3 regions of the Lutispora sp. QWL-02 genome follow, and region 2 is predicted to be linked to each of the others. Evidence: riboswitches for the same ligand, from Rfam matches in the RefSeq annotation. Region 2 holds a riboswitch; each other region holds the start of a gene.
What was found. Region 2 has a riboswitch for molybdenum cofactor ahead of AC4HCY_RS18695 (ABC transporter permease). Riboswitches for the same ligand answer to the same signal wherever they lie in the genome.
Positions count from the first base shown of each region.

Region 1: another riboswitch for molybdenum cofactor. It lies ahead of AC4HCY_RS03960 (ligand-binding sensor domain-containing protein); the one in region 2 lies ahead of AC4HCY_RS18695 (ABC transporter permease).
Region 3: another riboswitch for molybdenum cofactor. It lies ahead of AC4HCY_RS03340 (4Fe-4S dicluster domain-containing protein); the one in region 2 lies ahead of AC4HCY_RS18695 (ABC transporter permease).

Region 1 covers NZ_CM177762.1:879,355-885,280, forward strand. Annotated here, with positions in the region: gene AC4HCY_RS03960 (ligand-binding sensor domain-containing protein) at 1-3,972, opposite strand, end outside; molybdenum cofactor riboswitch at 4,065-4,188, opposite strand; gene AC4HCY_RS03965 (MATE family efflux transporter) at 4,257-5,600, opposite strand; gene AC4HCY_RS03970 (helix-turn-helix domain-containing protein) at 5,758-5,926, opposite strand, start outside.
Region 2 covers NZ_CM177762.1:3,922,024-3,927,949, reverse strand. Annotated here, with positions in the region: gene AC4HCY_RS18710 (ABC transporter permease) at 1-632, shown strand, start outside; gene AC4HCY_RS18705 (quaternary amine ABC transporter ATP-binding protein) at 653-1,810, shown strand; gene AC4HCY_RS18700 (formate/nitrite transporter family protein) at 2,225-3,037, shown strand; molybdenum cofactor riboswitch at 3,075-3,194, shown strand; gene AC4HCY_RS18695 (ABC transporter permease) at 3,309-4,004, shown strand; gene AC4HCY_RS18690 (ABC transporter ATP-binding protein) at 4,006-4,740, shown strand; gene AC4HCY_RS18685 (substrate-binding domain-containing protein) at 4,754-5,875, shown strand.
Region 3 covers NZ_CM177762.1:756,642-762,567, forward strand. Annotated here, with positions in the region: gene AC4HCY_RS03320 (NADH-ubiquinone oxidoreductase-F iron-sulfur binding region domain-containing protein) at 1-1,186, opposite strand, end outside; gene nuoE (NADH-quinone oxidoreductase subunit NuoE) at 1,179-1,622, opposite strand; gene AC4HCY_RS03330 (ubiquitin-like small modifier protein 1) at 1,657-1,926, opposite strand; gene AC4HCY_RS03335 (aldehyde ferredoxin oxidoreductase family protein) at 2,002-3,807, opposite strand; gene AC4HCY_RS03340 (4Fe-4S dicluster domain-containing protein) at 3,807-4,286, opposite strand; molybdenum cofactor riboswitch at 4,364-4,474, opposite strand; gene AC4HCY_RS03345 (hypothetical protein) at 5,048-5,263, opposite strand; gene AC4HCY_RS03350 (hypothetical protein) at 5,428-5,682, opposite strand.

The DNA of each region.
Region 1 (5,926 bases), 1.5 Mb from region 2:
CTTCAGGCATGCTCCCTGATTCAAGTGAGTGATCATCCTTATGGGTCCGCCTTCATTGCCGCTTGTGTATCCGTCGCTGTTGGTATCTGTAACCAGCGGATTTCCGTCTGCAGCATAGGAAAGCATGATTATCTTTCTGTCCAGGCCGTCTGCGATTCCTTTTTCCAGGGCATCCTTTCCGAATACAGACAGGACATCCCGTGAGAATCCATCCGATGCGATAACTTTCACAGAGGTGATGTCTGTTCCGGGCTTGAGCTCTGCCTTTTGAGTGATGAGCTTCCACAGGTCAAGGCCTTCATGCTGATGCTCCCCGATATAGGTATAGGAATCTCTCAGTATTATGTCATCCATGGCTTCAAGCTCGCGGAGAGTATATTTATTCTGGTTTGCCAAAGCAGTCCCGGTAAGCTCCAGATAGCTTTTGTCCAGATACTGGCTGTAGGCAGGGCTCATGTCATGTTTCCAGCTGGTGGCTTCAGAAGCTTTGACGGATATCCTCACAACATTTTTTAGTATATTGGAGGAATTGATGTCTTCTGCGGACTTCTGGCCTACCATTAGGCAAAGAGGGCCTCCCGAATTGTTATAGTTGGGATCATAACCCTTAGAGTCCTTATCCGGTACAAGAGGCTTGCCGTTCTCGGGATTGCTGTGAGTTATTGGGCTTGAGCCATAGGCCAATATCATCTTCAAATCCGCTGCTTTGGTTGCACCGTTGAGATAATCAGTTTTCATGACCTCCGATAATGAGAAGGTCAGGCTCTTTCCGTCTGCAGCGGTAAAGACTGCTTCGCTGGCATTGGATTGGAGTCCTACATCCGCAGATCGTAAGAAGCTGTAGAGATCTATCCCTCTGTAGCGGATCTGCTGTTCCGAAGCAGTCTTCTTCACGTTATAATCGGCTGTGATTGCGAGGGTCTGCTTGTCTTCTATGTCCGAAACCTTGAAGGTCTTAGGTGAGCTGAGCTTAGTTCCCGGGCCTTCAATAGTTATGGTGCTGTTTTTCAGTTGGTTATAAGGGGATTCTATATGGGCATATTTATCGGGCTGAAGATTTATTGCAATTGAAGCAACCGCATTTATGGATTTTTCCTGGGGCATGATCATCATAAGAGGCCCGCCGTCGTTCTTCACATTGATCTTCTCGCCTGTTCCGTCCGTATAGGAGCTGACATAACCCTTAGAGTCTTTATCCGGTACCATGGGGGTGCCGTTTTTAGCAAAAGCCAGGATGGATTTTTTGCTGTTATAGAATATATCGTCCAGGGATACGGTCAAGGATTCTCCCTTAGAGCCTGTAAGGATCACTGTGCCTTTGATCCCGGGTATCTGAGCCTTCTCCTTCAGGAAATAGCTAAGATCTATACCCTCATACAAATCGATGTAAGCTTTATCGCCTTTTTTGACCTTGTAGAAATCCTTTACTTTAGCCTTAACCTTTTCAGTATTGGAGATATCGGCTCCGTAAATCATGCTTTCTATATCTGCTATTGTGTAGCTTAGATTCTTGAGAGTGCTTCCATCCATGCCTATCACTTTTACATCTATCTTTTGAGAAGCGAGAGATTTATAATTTTCGTCCGGATTCCCGCTGTGGGTGCTGTAGTTGACTTCATTGCCCACGATTATCTTATCCAGCAGCTTGGCCTGCTTTGAGCCGTTGGCATGGTGGTATTCTGTTTTGCCGGATATGATGCGCAAGGGGCCTCCATCATTGCCAAGGCCGCTCTTATAGCCGTCCAGAATATTTTTTATAACATATGGATATCCGTTGACCCCATAGGCTACTAAAACGGGATAACCGGTGGATCTTAAATCATCTTCATCCTTGGAAGCGTATTTTCCGTCGTTCAAATCGGCGGGGTTCTTTTCATAGTATCCGAATAGACCGGGATCTGCTATCTGAGCCAGAGTGAACTTGTCAAAATCCTTATAGCCGTCTGTAGCGGCAAATTGCACCACGGTCTTGGAGCCTTCGCCCTTGGCCATGGCTTCGGGGACTCCGGATTTCTTCAGAAGCTCCCACAGCTTAACCCCTTCATATTCATTGACATACCAGTAGGTTGAGTTGGAGAGGCTGTATTCGGCTCTATAGCCCATGCCGCTTATAGCGGGCTTGCTGTCTTCATACTTGACCATATCTTCTATTTGCTTTACTGTATAGTTTACTTCTCTTCCGATCTTATCTCCCGTAACGGTTATTATGTACTGAGAATTCTCTGCTTTGTCGTAAGGGGCTTTATCATGCTTATAGCCCGGGGAATCATTCTCTGCCACATAGATGTATGCAATGTTTCCGAACTTGGTATAGCTGGGGTTCGGATCAAAGCGGAAGGCTGATTTATCATAAACAAGCTTTATACAGCCATCCTCATTGCCCAAGGACGCATCGGCACCTGCTCCTGCATCATAGACAAATGGCCTCGGATTGGAGCCGTCCCGGTTTGAGGTTCCATAGGATATGATTATGGGCTTGCCCTGTGCTTCAGCCTGGGCAATTTGCTCTAAGGTAAATTCTGCTATGGTCTGTCTCACTCTGTTTTTTAAGAGCACCTTATAGGCGGAATCGGTGAGCTTTATACCGGTTGTGCCGGAGGTCATATTCTTCAATAGGTATTCAAGACGGATTCCTTCATATTTAAGTACAGTCTCTTTTCCGCTTCGAATATCCTTATAATCTCCGCGGAAGGCACCTGCATTTTGGTTCTCCATTTCTCTGATGGAGAGAGGTATGCTGGCCGCAAGGCCGGGACCTTCAAAGGTCAATGTTGCTCCTGTTATTGCATCTATATTGTAAGGTGCATCGCCGGCAACTCCGCCGTTTGTAATGTGCTTGTAAGGACTCTTGGAATAGTCTGTTCCGCCGGACGGAGTGACCTTGATCTCGTTGACCAGCTTTATTAAGGAGCCGTTTTGGCTGTATATCCTGAAATAACCGACTATAGCCGGGTTATCCTTTGCAGTGTCACAGACTGCTTTGGAGTCACCGGAGCCGGTGCCTGCTTCATAGGCCAGTATGTACTGCTTGGAGGAATCTTTTATATCTCCTACGGTAACAGGATCATTTGCATAGCCGTCGGCAGATATAAATTCTACTTTGTCCTTATCGTCATAGCCATTGAGAAGTTCGCTCAAAGGAACTCCCACACAGTAGTCAGCCACCGGGCCTGTTTTTTTAGTATAGGTCCAATTGCCTGCCATTTTAGGCATGAGGAGTATTTCAGCTCTTGTATAATCCTTATTACCTATTTTCAGAACTGCAGGCAGTTCTTCGCCAACAAGTATTTTTTGTATGGTTTTATTAAACAAGGGATTATTTTGTTCTTCCACATGCTGCTGGCCTACCATCAAGAGGGGTGCATCCTTATCAGTCAAAGCTTCTATAGAACTGCTTTGGGGTATTATCTCAGGTTTACCCCTATCGCCGGCTCTTCCGAAGGCCAGTATGGTATCCACGGGGATTTTGCCGTCGGCTTGTCCGCTGCCCAGTTTGGGGAAATAATATCTTTCCATACCGTAGGATGGGGTGGTCAATACCTTGGAAGTGGTAGAATCTCCTTTGTGAGAAGGGTCGAAGGTGACCTTGTAACCATCCTTGGCTGCAAAAGCTATCTTGAATAGATCATATTTGTCTTTGGTGAAGCCTGATTTGCTCAGGAGATCATCGACTTTTACTCCCTTCCCAAGATATATGCTCTTGGTGGGAGTGGTGTTTATTGTGGAGTAAAGATTTGTAACATGCTGCATTGATATGAGTTCGCTTAGAGTATACGATTTTTCATCGGTGAATCCTATACCCTGGCCCGTAACCACAACAATAGGCTGCTCCGTTTTAGGAGTCCATGCTTCTGCGTATACAGAACTTCCTAATACATCCGGAGCTATAAGGCCAAGGGATGAAAATATAAGGGTAAAAGCTGTTAATAGTGCCAGTACCTTCAAGGATTTCTTAGTGTTTGAATAGCTCATAATGCTCTCCTCCTATTTAAAATTTTGACACAGTTTACTCGTAATGGAAATGAGTAATAAAAAAACTTCTTTTATAGCAAAAAGAAGTTTTAAAAAGCCGGTTTATTACTCCTTTTCGCACTGGAAGGCACTGCAGTTTCCTGCAATACCCTTTCGTTTTATGCATCTTGCGCGTATAATTCGTTTAGATGCATAAAATCGGAGTATTTCTGTTTATTGAGCTTATGGAAATTATATCTATATTATAACGTTAAACAGTTGTCAATGCAAGGCTAATCGCCTGTTTAGTATTCCGGCTCTTCCACTATATCAAAAGCGCGCTTTATATAATAGATGCCGGTTAAGCAAGAGATCATGTCCGATATGGGAAAGGACAGCCAGATTCCCGGTAAGCCCATGGATTTGGCCATTATAAACATAAGAGGAATGAACACTACAATTTGCCTGTAAATGGACAAGAGGAAGGAACCCCTGCCTTCCCCCATTGCCTGGTAAAAGTATATTGCAACATAGTATACGCCTACAACGGGGAAAATGGATATTATGGTTCTCAGGATTCTTATGGTATCTATAAGCAGTTCGGAATCAGCCATAAAGAAGCCTATAATATATTGAGGGAAGACCATCATCAACAGCCACACAATAGCTGATGACACGGTCGCATAATCGATTGATTTTTTTACCACATCTTTTACCTTATCATAATTATCAGCTCCGTAATTAAATGCCGCTATGGGCTGCATGGAAGAGCTTATGCCGATCACGGTAATAAACAGGAACATTGAGATCCTTGTGGTAACACCTATTATTATCAATGCCTTATCCCCTCCGTAGGACAGGAGAAGGTTGTTCAATAGCACAGCTACTACTGCGTCGGATATTTCTATCACAAAGGTGGAGAAGCCTATCAAGAGGATCTCTGAAGAAATACCATGATTAAGCCTGAGCTTCCAGCCTAAATTCAAATCCTTTTTCACATAGCTGAATTTGTGCCATGCATATAAGAAGGATATGAACTGAGATAAAACTGTTGAAATTGCTGCTCCTTTCACGCCTAAAGGATAATAGGCCACCAATACATAATCCAGTATTATATTTAAAACAGCTCCTAAGCCTGTGGCCTTAAGGGTTATTCTAGGGTTTCCCAGAGCAGTTATGATATAGCACATCACTATAGCTAAAGATTGAAATACGCCTCCGAATATCACAATGCCTATATAATCCTTGGAATAAGGCAATATGCTTTGGCTTGCACCCAGCCCTATTATTATGGGATCCAAAAAGAAATACAGGAGAGATGTAATTGCAGACATTATCAGTATGGTAAGGACCAGAGAATTTTTTATTACAGCTTTCAGATCATCATAATTTTTTTCTCCCAGATATCTTGATGCCGCGGTATAGGAACCCACGGCTATCAAAAGGCCCAAGGCGGAAATAAGGCGCTGAACAGGGAAGGCTATTGCCAATGCTCCTATGGCTGTGCTTCCCAGATACCGACCTACATATATGGTATCCACCATGTTATATAGCTCTATGACTAATAGAGCTATGATGGTAGGCACTGCAAATTTAATGAGAAGCTTATCTGTGTTTTCTGATTTGAATATATTTCTATTGATTTTCATGTCGATCACAACCTTTCGTAAACGGACAGACATCATCCTCAATAAAAAGTATATACATATTTGTAATTTTTTTCATTCACCAAGGTAACCGTTAAAAGGTATAAGTTTAAGCACCTGAAGTTTTTCGTAAGTCGTCGAATAAATAAAAAGCACCATGTTATAGGTGCTTTTGTACTTTTTGAAGCTGAATCAAGTTGGCTCCATAGCCTTCTAAGGCTGATATTATGTTAAAGACAGGGCTCTTGCCTGCGTTATAGAATTTTACAGAAGGTCCGGATGCAGTGTCAAGCAGCTTTAGTTCTTCACCAGTCAAAGCTTTTGGGGCC
Region 2 (5,926 bases):
TAGGTGTGCTTTACGGAGCGATGTTGTTTTTCGTAGGCGCTTGCGGATTTTGGGATCATATGCTGGAAACCCTCAGCATTGTTATAGCTTCTGTCATTCTTTCCTTAGTGCTGGGATTCCCTTTGGGCATCTTGATTGCAATGAACAAAAGGGCAGAAGGAATCATACGTCCCATTTTGGATTTAATGCAGACTATGCCGACTTTTGTTTATCTTGTGCCTGCTGTTATCTTGTTCAGTACAGGAAAGACTCCTGCGTTGATGGCAACCACCATCTATTCAATTGTACCTATGATTCGCATGACTAGCCATGGAATTACTCACGTAGATAAAGAAGTGGTCGAGGCAGCCCAGGCTTTTGGCTCAACTGCTATGCAGGTCTTGATTAAGGTACAGATACCTCAAGCAATGTCAACTATAATGACCGGTTTAAATCAAACAATTATGATGGCTATGTCAATGGTGGTGACCTGTGCATTAATCGGCGCAAACGGACTCGGTATGGAAATACTCTTAGCCACAAACCGTACAGAGATGGGTAAGGCTTTGATGCCTGGCATTTGTATTGTTGTTGTGGCTATTATACTTGACCGCCTCACTCAAGGACTTGTCAAGAACAAGGAGGTGCAATAGAAGTGGATAATCACATCATAATGAGGGTCCGAAACGTATCAAAGCTATATGGAATAAATAAAGCTGAAGCCATAAAGCTCATAAAGGAAGGTACAGACAAGGAAACGGTGCATAGAAAAACCGGAGTTACTGTTGCTCTTTGGGATGTATCCTTTGAGGTAAAAAAAGGAGAAGTTTTTGTCATAATAGGACTGTCAGGCTCAGGAAAGTCCACAATTGTACGCTGCTTGAACAGGCTGAACAAGCCCAGCTCAGGAAGAATATTTTACGAAGGCAGTGAAATTGATAAATTCAGCAAAAAGGAGCTTTTAGACTATCGGCGCAATAAGATTTCAATGGTATTCCAAAATTTTGGTCTTATGAGTCACAGAACAGTCCTTGAAAATGTGGCCTATGGTCTTGAAGTAAAGAATATACCAAAAGAGGATCGTAAGAAGAAAGCAATGGAGATGATTTCCATGGTTGGACTGGAAGGCTGGGAAAATCAACATATTAACAGTCTTTCTGGAGGGATGAAGCAGAGAGTGGGGCTTGCCAGAGCCCTTGCAAATGATCCCGAGGTGCTATTGATGGATGAGCCGTTCTCAGCGCTGGACCCATTGGTGAGACGGGATATGCAGTTCGAACTTCTTTCAATCCAAAGAAAGCTTCAGAAAACAGTAATATTTATTACCCATGATATAAATGAGGCTTTCAAATTAGGAGATACTGTTGCTATAATGCGTGACGGCAGAATTATTCAGATAGACACACCGCAGAATATGTCTGCTAAACCGGCAGATGATTATGTTTCTAAATTTATCGGCAGTGCAGATAAAGCAAAGGTGCTGAGCGTCAAGAATGTCATGGTTACACCCACATGCCTGGTGAGGCCCAAGGATGCTCCCATCCAAGCCATAAGAGAGATGAGAGCCAATAGTGTCTCTACGGCATATGTGGCAGACGATGAAATGAAATTCATAGGCGTCATAACTATCAATGATGCGGTTCGTGCAAATAAAGAGGGATTGGCTTTGTCCTCCATGATAACCAGCGATGTATATACTGTAAATGAAGAAAAGCTTATCGAAGATGTATTGCATTTGGCCGCCAAATCTAAATATCCCATAGCAGTGCTTGATGAGGGGAAAAAACTAAAGGGAATTATCAGCAAGGCAGCAGTATTGTCTTCGCTATAAAGCATTAAAAGGCTTTATATGAAGCAAACGCATATGTTAGCTAAATAGGAAAACAGGTTCAGAAGGATATTCTTTTGGGCCTGTCTTTTTATAATGCATAGGGAATTATAAATTTCCTTAGTCTGCACTTTTCGTTAAAAGCCTTTGTTCTATATAGTTGGAATTTAGCAAGTATGGATGAAGTCTCGTTTAATTTTATTGCATTGTAATAAGGATTTGCGTAATGTAAAATATGCTTAGAACAAAAATAATTTTGGGAAAAAGAGATATTAAGCAGGGAAGGAAATGTTAAAAAATATCATAGCCCATAAATCAATTATTAAAAATCTCTACCGCTCATAGACGCATTGTGAGGAAAATGTTAAAATTAACCTGAGGGAGATAATGTATATTATAATAGAAAGGAACATCTTGATGGAAAAGAGATTGCTTACTCCAAAAGAGATTGCTCAGGCTACTATTGATGCCGGTGCCGGCAAAGCGAAGCTTTCGGTGATTCATATGATTATTTTGGGTATTTTTGCAGGAGCCTTTATAGGCTTTGGCGCTCAAGGAGCAATTATTATCGGGCAGACTTATGCAAGTATTGATCTGGGCATGTCTAAATTTATTTTTGCCGCGGCCTTCCCGGTAGGATTGATGCTTGTTGTTATTTGCGGCGGAGAGCTTTTCACCGGGAATAATTTGATGGTATTGGGCTGCTTGAATTGCAATTATAAAGTCAGAGACCTTCTTAGAAATTGGGCAGTAGTTTATTTCTCAAATTTTGCGGGCTCCGTCATATTGGCCTTACTGGTGGCCAACAGCGATCTCATGACGGGAGCAGCAGCAGAAAAGGCGATAGCAATAGCAAATGCCAAGGTTGCCATACCCTTTGGAGCCGCTGTTATAAGAGGCATTTTGTGCAATATCCTTGTCGTACTGGCTGTCTGGATGGCCACAGGATCGAGAGATATTATAAGCAAAATATTTTCCTGCTGGTTTCCCATAATGCTTTTTGTGCTCTGCGGTTATGAACATAGTGTGGCAAATATGTATTTTGCGCCTTTGGGAATGTTCATAGGTGCACCAATCACCTGGGGCCAAATCTGGATGAAGAACTTGATCCCCGTGACCATCGGAAACATTATCGGCGGCGCTGTAATAGTTCCTTTATCCTATTACAACGTATATATAAGGACGGCAAAGGTTTCATCCGATGCTGAAGACGGCCCAGAAAAGGTATAAAAGCTTTGAAAAAGATATAAATATATGATATCTTAAATATAGTAAGATTTTCCGAGTTTAATTTTCTAAAGGACAAGCCCATGAAAATTAAACCGAAGGGCTCCGGCAGAAATGCTGAAGCCTCCCGTATTTGGAAAGGAAAAATCAGATTCTATTATATTAGAATTAGAAGAGCAATCCTTTCGGATTGCTCTTTTTGAGCTTGGTACCAAACATGGTTATATGCAATAATCTTTATTTTTTTTATTAAAACAGGCGAAAGGTGATTTTCATGACATATTTTGCAGAAGCGTTTACTAAAGCTCTCAGCCTTCTTTTCTCCTTCGATAAGGAACTCTACGGCATAATTCTTCTGACGCTCAAAATATCTGCAGTATCCCTGATAATAAGCAGCATAATGGGCATTCCCATTGCTGCAATACTGTATATGAAAAAGTTTCCCGGGCGAGGGATCATACTCAATATAATCAGCACCTTTATGGGCCTTCCCCCTGTGGTGGTAGGCTTATTTGTGTATATCATGCTTTCCAATCAGATGGGGCTGTTCGGCGATCTGAGATTGCTGTTTACACCGGCTGCAATGATAATAGCACAGACAATATTAGCATTGCCTATTGTGACGGGGCTTACCCATACCGCTCTTATGTCTTTGGATGACCTGCTAATAAAAACTTCAATTACAATGGGTGCATCTTCCTTTCAGCTTTTTGCTGTCATCCTGAGAGAAGCCAGATATGGCATCGGCACAGCGGTTATAACCGCTTTTGGAAGGCTCATGGCTGAGGTCGGTGCAGTTATGATGGTAGGAGGCAATGTGAGATATCAGACCAGAGTGATGACCACTGCTATAGCATTGCAAAAAGGCATGGGAGAATTCCAGACAGCTCTCGCATTGGGAATCATACTTCTGCTTCTTTCCTTTATCATAAATTTTTTCCTTCAGTTTCTGAAAGGAAGGAGGGTCTGATTTGGAAGACTATATATTTAAGGCAGAGAATCTAAAAAAAGAATATTTGGGCAGAACTGTATTAGATATTGAAGAGATGAAAATACAAAAGGAAAAGATTACTGCAGTCATAGGTCCAAGCGGAGCGGGCAAGAGCACTCTTTTACACCTGCTCAATGTAATAGAAGCACCTTCCTCAGGCAGTATATGGTTTGAAGGCACTAAACTGGGAGAAAAAGCTTTGACCTTAAGCATCAGGAGAAACATGGTCATGGTATTTCAGAAGCCTTTGGTGTTTACCACCACGGTATATGAGAACCTGGCTTATGGCTTAAAGCTTAGAAAAATGAAAAAAGAAGAAATCGGTCAGAAAGTCGAAGAAGTGCTGGGGATAATCGGGCTGAAGGACAAGAGGAATCAAAATGCCGCCACTTTATCAGGGGGAGAGGCTCAAAGAGTGGCAATCGGCAGAGCTATGGTAGTGAGACCTAAGGCGCTTCTTTTAGACGAGCCTACAGCCAATCTGGACCCTGCAAATATATCTATCATTGAGGATCTGATCAAGTTTGGCAAAGCTAATTATGGCCTTTCCGTCATTATAGTCACTCATAACATGTTTCAGGCGAAGAGGCTCTCAGACAATACTATTTTTATGCTCAACGGCAAGATCGTAGATTATGATACTACGGAGAATCTGTTTAATTGCCCCAAAAATGAGATCACAGGGGCTTTTATAAATGGTAAAATGATTTATTAAAGGAGAGGGAATAATGAGAAAGAACTCAAAAATTTTTGCAACCATTCTGGTTTTGGTATTTGCTTTCAGCGTAATGCTTGGGGCAGCAACTGCCGCGTATGCGGACAATGCTCCGCTCGCAGGACTGGCCAGGACTACAGTCAATGCATATTTCAGAAAAGGACCCGGGGTTGATCAGGATATTTTAGATGTAATTAAAAAAGGAACTGAAGTAGTTGTCTTAGGCAAGGTGGGCAATTGGTACAAAATTAGCCATCCTGACAAAAGGGTGGGCTATGTCACCGGCAAATATCTGGAGGGTTTTGATAAAGGAATAGATAAGTTAGTGGAAGAAAAAATAAAGCTGGAGGAACAGCTCAAATCGTTAGAGACCAAAATCGATCTTTCCAAGCTGGAGAAGAATATAGTATTGGCGACTACAACCAGTACTCAGGACACAGGACTTTTGGATACATTAGTCCCTGCCTTCAGTAAGAAGTATGGCGTCAATGTGAAGGTTATCGCAGTGGGCACCGGTGAAGCTATAGAGATGGGCAAAAGAGGAGATGCGGATGTAATCCTTGTTCATTCCAGAAAATCAGAAGATGCCTTCGTAGCAGAGGGCTTTGGAGTGAACAGAAGAGATGTAATGTATAACTTCTTCTTGTTGGTCGGCCCCAAGGATGATCCGGCTAAAGTATCGGAAGCAAAGGATGCAGTGTCAGCCATGAAAGCGATTGCTGACAATGGATCGACCTTTATATCCAGAGGTGATGAATCGGGAACCCATAAGAAGGAAAAGGATTTATGGAAGCTGGCGAATATTGACCCAAAAGCCCAGAAATGGTACATGGAGGTTGGGCAAGGGATGGGAGCCACTTTGACCATGGCAAATGAGCAGGGAGCTTATACATTGGTTGACAGCGGTACCTGGTATGCTTATCAGGATAAAGTGAATATGAAGATAGTGCTTCAAGGGGACAAAGCATTGTTCAACCCCTACGGAGTAATTGCAATAAATCCCGCTAAATATCCTAATATAGGCTATAACTCAGCGATGGCTTTTGTCGAGTTTATAACCTCCCAGGAAGGTCAGACCATCATTAAAGAATACAAAAAGAACGGTTATCAGCTCTTTGTACCCGATGCGAAATAGTGTGCCGGATCATATGCGAAGCATAAAAAATGCTTCGCATTTTCTATCACT
Region 3 (5,926 bases), 1.3 Mb from region 2:
CGCTTTGAACGGCTTTAAATCTCTTGTCTCCGATTACTCCTCCGCCGATTTTAAATACAAGCTCCCTCAGTGTTGTACCCATAGGAATTTCCACAAGCCCCGTATTCTTTACCTTGCCTACCAACGAAAATACCTTTGTGCCCTTGCTGCTTTTTGTACCTATGGAGCTAAACCACTCAGAGCCCTTAGTTATTATCTCGGGGATATTTGCCCAGGTCTCCACGTTATTGAGCACGGTAGGCTGCCCCCATAATCCTTTTTCCACAGAGTGTATATATTTAGCCCTGGGCTCACCTACATTTCCCTCTATAGACTGCATTAATGCAGTGGATTCGCCGCAGACAAAGGCTCCTCCGCCTCTTACTATTTGTATATCGAAATCAAACCCGCCGCCCATGATGTTATTGCCCAGGAAACCTCTTTCTCTTGCCTGCCTTATGGCGGCATTCATATTCTTGAGGGCCAATGAGTACTCATCCCTGATATATATGAATCCGCTGTTTGATTTTATGGCATAGGCGCATATAGTCATCCCCTCTATTACCGTATTGGGATCGCCTTCCATTATGCTCCTGTCCATGAAGGCTCCCGGGTCTCCCTCATCTCCATTGCATACCACATACTTTGGGAAGCTGTCTATACTGTCACACTGTCTCCATTTTCGCCCTGCAGGAAAGCCGCCTCCGCCTCTGCCCCGCAATCCGGATTTCTCAACCTCCGAGATCACTTCCCCGGGTGTCATCTGAAACAGCGCTTTGCTCAGTGCCTCATATCCTCCGCGCTCAATGTAATCATCTATGCTTGCAGGGTCAATTTCCCCTATATTCCTTAAAGCGATTTTCTGCTGGGATTTATAAAAATCGGTTTCCTTATGAGAAGTCACTTTTTTACCCTTTGCAGTATCAAAGATCAAAAGCCTGTCTACTATCTCACCGTTGATCAAGGTCTTTACGACGATTTCTTCCGCATCTTTTGCTTTAACCCTGCTGTAGCAGATATCGTCAGGCTGGATTTTCACCAGGGGCCCTTTTTCACATAATCCATTGCAGCCGGTAGCCTTTATGGAAGTTTTTACTTCTGCATCTAGCTCATACTTTTCTATGAACCTTTTTAGCTTCTCATATACTTCCATACTATTGTTTGCCAGGCATCCTGTGCCGCAGCAGACAAAGATCGTTCTACTCACCGCTCGCACCCCCGTATTCCTTCAAAATCTCTCTAACCATGGAGGAAGTGAGCTTGCCATAGTATTTGCCGTTTATCACCATGACGGGAGCTATGGCACAAGAGCCAAGGCAGTTTACGGTTTCCAAGGAAAACTTTCCGTCTTTTGTGGTCTCCCCCGGCTTTATGCCAAGGGTGCTCCTGATCTCATCCAATAAGCTTTTGGATGACCTGATATGGCATGCAGTGCCGTCACAGACCTTTATTATATTCTCCCCCTTGGGCGTCAGGCTTAAAGCCTTGTAAAAGGTGGCCATGCTGTACAGCCTTGAGAGAGGGATGTCAAGATATCCGGAAAGCTCAACGAGCTTCTCCTTGGGAATATAGCCGTATTCCTTCTGAATATCCTGCAGTATAGCTAATGTAAATCTTTTCTCCTTTGGGTATTTGTCAAACAAAATTCATCACCGCCAATACAAAAAAATGTAAACATTAACCCCCGGCGACCACCGGGAATATGCTTATTTCATCCTCAGGGCTGAGCAAGGTGTCGAGCCCCTGGAGATGGACAATGTTCCTGCCGTTGACTAAAATGATTATCTCGCTGCTGAGGCTGTCATTTTTGAATATTTTATTTCTAAACTTCAAACCATGCTTTTCACAAAGCTTAATAAGAAGAGTTTTTAATGTATGGCAGTGTTCTATTTGAATCTCCTTTGTGCCTGTATAATCTCTTATATACGCAAAATACTTTACCTTCATGAAAAATCCGCCCTTACATTATTTGTTAGGCTGCCGGTTGGTATGAATCTCCCGACAGCCTAAAACTACTTACTTTTATCTGATTGCCAATTCTTTCAGCTTTTCTTCTGTTGGTATGCTGTCTTCTCCCCAGCCTCTTACCTCATAATATTCCTTTAGCATAACATCCAGCTCATTTACCTTGCCCTTTGCAGGTCCGGAAGGGAGAGGTTCTTTAAGAAGTCTTTCAGGAAGTGTATCGTCCTCTTTTGTGAAGCCTGCTTCCAGATTAAATAGTTTTTCTAAGTTCCATATTCTTTCACCTATCTGCAATATTTCAGCATCTGAGCATTTCCAGCCCAAAGCTGTTCTAATCATTTCGGCTATCTCGGGAAGCCCTATACCAAAGGTAGTGAAAAGACATATGCCTGCAGAATCAACTACTGCAGTCAAATCCTGGAATGTCTTTAACCATGGAGCCTTATCGGTTGTTACTAAAGGATCAAGCTTAGCTGGTATTCCCAGTACCTCAGGGGATGTAAGATATCCCCTTACATGGCAGCCGCCGCGGTTTGAAGTAGCATATTCAAGGCCCATACCCTGTACTCCTCTGCCGTCATAAGCGGGCATTTCCTGCTTCTTTACGGACATTGAAAGCTCCGGATGACCATAAAGCTCCGCCATTCTATAGGAGCCCATAGCCATTGTATCACCGAAGCCCTCTCTCAAGCCTGTCATTCTGGTAAACTCTACGATTCCTTCATCATCTCCGAAAGGAAGATCTCTACCTAACTCTTCTCTGGTCAATATTCCTTTGTCATACAACTCCATTGCACAGGCTATAGTGGAGCCCATGGTTATGGGGTCAATGCCTAATTCATTGCATATGAAATTTGCCTTGCATATGGCTTCCAGGTTCCTGACACCACAATCTGCTCCGTAAGACCAGCCTGCTTCATACTCAGGCCCCTCACCAAAGCTTTTAAATTTGCCCTCCGGTATCCTGGTCACTCTGCCGCATCCCATATTGCAGCCGAAGCAGCCTTTATTTCTCACCAAATATTTTTCCGTCAAAGTCTCCCCTGCTGTCTCATCAGCATGCTCAAATATGCCGCCGTCTCTCCAGTTTCTAGTGGGAAGGGCACCGGATTGATTCAAAATATTGACAAGGACTTCAGTGCCATAGGCGGCTAAGCCTGCACCCGTAACGGGATGATCCTTCAGCATCGTTCTGCCTTTCTTGCATATATCAAGAAATTCCTTGGGTTTTGCAACCTCTACAGATTTTGAGCCCTTTACTGCTACAGCCTTAAGATTTTTTGAGCCCATTACGGCACCAAGGCCTGATCTGCCTGCAGCTCTATTTTTGTCATTCATGACCGTTGCGAATAGTACCAGCTTTTCTCCCCCGGGGCCTATACAGGCCACTCTTGCATCTTCGCCTGCTTCGCCGAGCAGCATGTCGGTAGTCTCAAACACGGTTTTGCCCCAAAGATGCTCAGCATTTCTTAATTCCACCTCATCATCATTTATGTATAGATAAACGGGCTTTTCTGATTTTCCTTCAAATATGATTCCGTCATAACCGGCATACTTCAGCTCGGGTCCGAAATGGCCTCCGGAATTGGAAGCTCCTATGGTGCCTGTCAGGGGAGCCTTGGCAACTACTTCATATCTGCCTGCAGAAGTAGCTAAGGTACCCGTCAGGGGGCCGGTCATGAATATGAGCTTGTTATCGGGGCTGAAAGGTTCAACCTTTGGATCAACTTCATTCATGAAATATTTTGTGCCTAAGCCTCTGGCACCAAGGTATTTCCTGGCATCCTCAGGATTAATGCCTTCTCTTTTAATGGTCTTGTCGGTCAAATTCACTCTGAGAAGTTTGCCTGTAAATCCAAACATTATTCATACACCTCCCCAAACAAATCCTTGAATCTTTCGCCGATCTTCCTCTTTTTATTAAGGTTTGCAGGTGTAGCTTCTTTGTACTGAATTGCTCCTGAGGGACAAAGCTCCGCACACTGCGGATTCCCTCCGCACAAGTCGCATTTGATCATTTTTTTCTCTTTCGGGCTATAGGTGATATTGCCCAATGGACATGCGCTTATGCACATCTTGCAGCCGATGCATTTTTGAACGTCGATTATGACTGCATCATTTTCCGCTTTTACGATTGCTCCTACAGGACAAACCTTCATGCAGGAAGGGTCTTCGCACTGCATGCACATGATGGGCACTGCTATTGCAGCCTCATCATAAGCCAGCACGGATACTGCAGCTTGCTTCGGATTAAACTCCTCCATCCTGTTGAAGGAGCAGATCAGCTCGCAGGTTCTGCAGCCGATGCACTTTTCCGGAGAAATCATTAATACTTTGCTCAATCCTTTACTGGACGCCGCATGGACGCCAGCTCCACCTCCTTTATTTAATTAAAAAAGCCCATCTGTTTTTGCACAAACTGCAACACAGATGGACTCCTTTGCACAACGGCAGGTATGGGCATTTCTACCCATGCCCTATCGTTCCAAAAACCTTAACCGGTCATATGGAATCGGAGTCGATATGAAATTTATAAGATATACATTTAATTTACTTATTCTACATGTATTAAACAACTCCTTCTAATATGACGAAAAACACAAAATATTTGCACAATTTATTTTAGAGGTTTTATATGGAGAACATATGGCTATGAAATAGTCGCAAAATTAGTAATTATATGTAGAAAAAGCCAAATCATTATGGTAATGTTTAGGTAGATGGACATGAGATTGGAAAAGATATCTGAAATATGACGAGATGTCGGGCATTCATGCCCAGGTTTGTTAGGGCAATTTTATTAGGTAGTTTATAGTACTGCGTAATTGTAAGAAATTGTTCAATGGAGATCCATGAGAGTTGAATCGAAGATTATACAAGGGAGAAATAGGTAGGTAATTAACAGTTAAGATAGTCCAGAGATGTGATGTCAAGTAGTGAAAATAAGAAATAATGAGATAATCTCATTACTCTAATAAAAGCAAAAGACACCTACCCAAGCCCTGCCTACTATGTTTTTTAAAACAGGGCAAAGCTTTGATCTGTGCATCCAGCGCTCTTATGAAGCTTATGGATATAGATAGCACCTGGTTGACAGAGTCATTTACTGTCTTGGGCAGACGGTAGGAACCTCTGGCAGCTGCCTGAATGAATTTAGCAACTTCATCAGGATTAGGAAAGCGATTTTTTCCTTTTTTTTAATGAAGTCAGTTAGTTCATCTAAATCCATGTAGGCCAGCTCGTCTGCGGAATCAAACTCTTCGTAGACAGCTAATGCAGTGGTGCTGAAAGTATCTGAGAATACTTTCTCCTGTGCCAAAGAAGAATACTTCATAAATAAATAGTTGAGGAAACGCTTTTTATCCTTGGTTTAGCTCTGAACAGCGAAGAAACGAGCACGTGTAAGGCTCTGCAAAACCTTGTAACGGTAATCGTCTGTATATACCTCATTGTTGATTCTTCCAAAGCGCAGGGCATCTGCAATTATGTAAGCATCCATAAACTTTTTAACCTGCTTGGGATTGAGTGAATCTTTTTATTGTATGGAGCAAGATTACCATTTTCCCTTAAGAAACAAACGAGGCTGTCACCATAGACGGAAGTAGCTTCTAATCCAATGATAAGATCTGTAAGGGATTCAGAAGTAATTGCAGAAACAATCCTATTGGATAATAATCTAGCGCCATCTAGACTATTTGAAACAGGAAAGCAGCTATGTTTTGTTCCATCAGGTTTCATGAAATAGACGACATTGGAACTGCTGCTAATATCAATACCGACGTAAAGTGGGTTCAATGTATCACCTTCTTTTGTTGCGTATTTAGTGTTCAATCGGCTTGATAATATCCATGCAAACGGTCAAGGTTCAACAGGAGGAAAAAGAACTATAACCTGATTGACACTAGGTCAATTATATCATGGGCATTAACAAGCTGATTGATATTGATTTAATCACATAAATTATTAAGATAAAAACGAACTT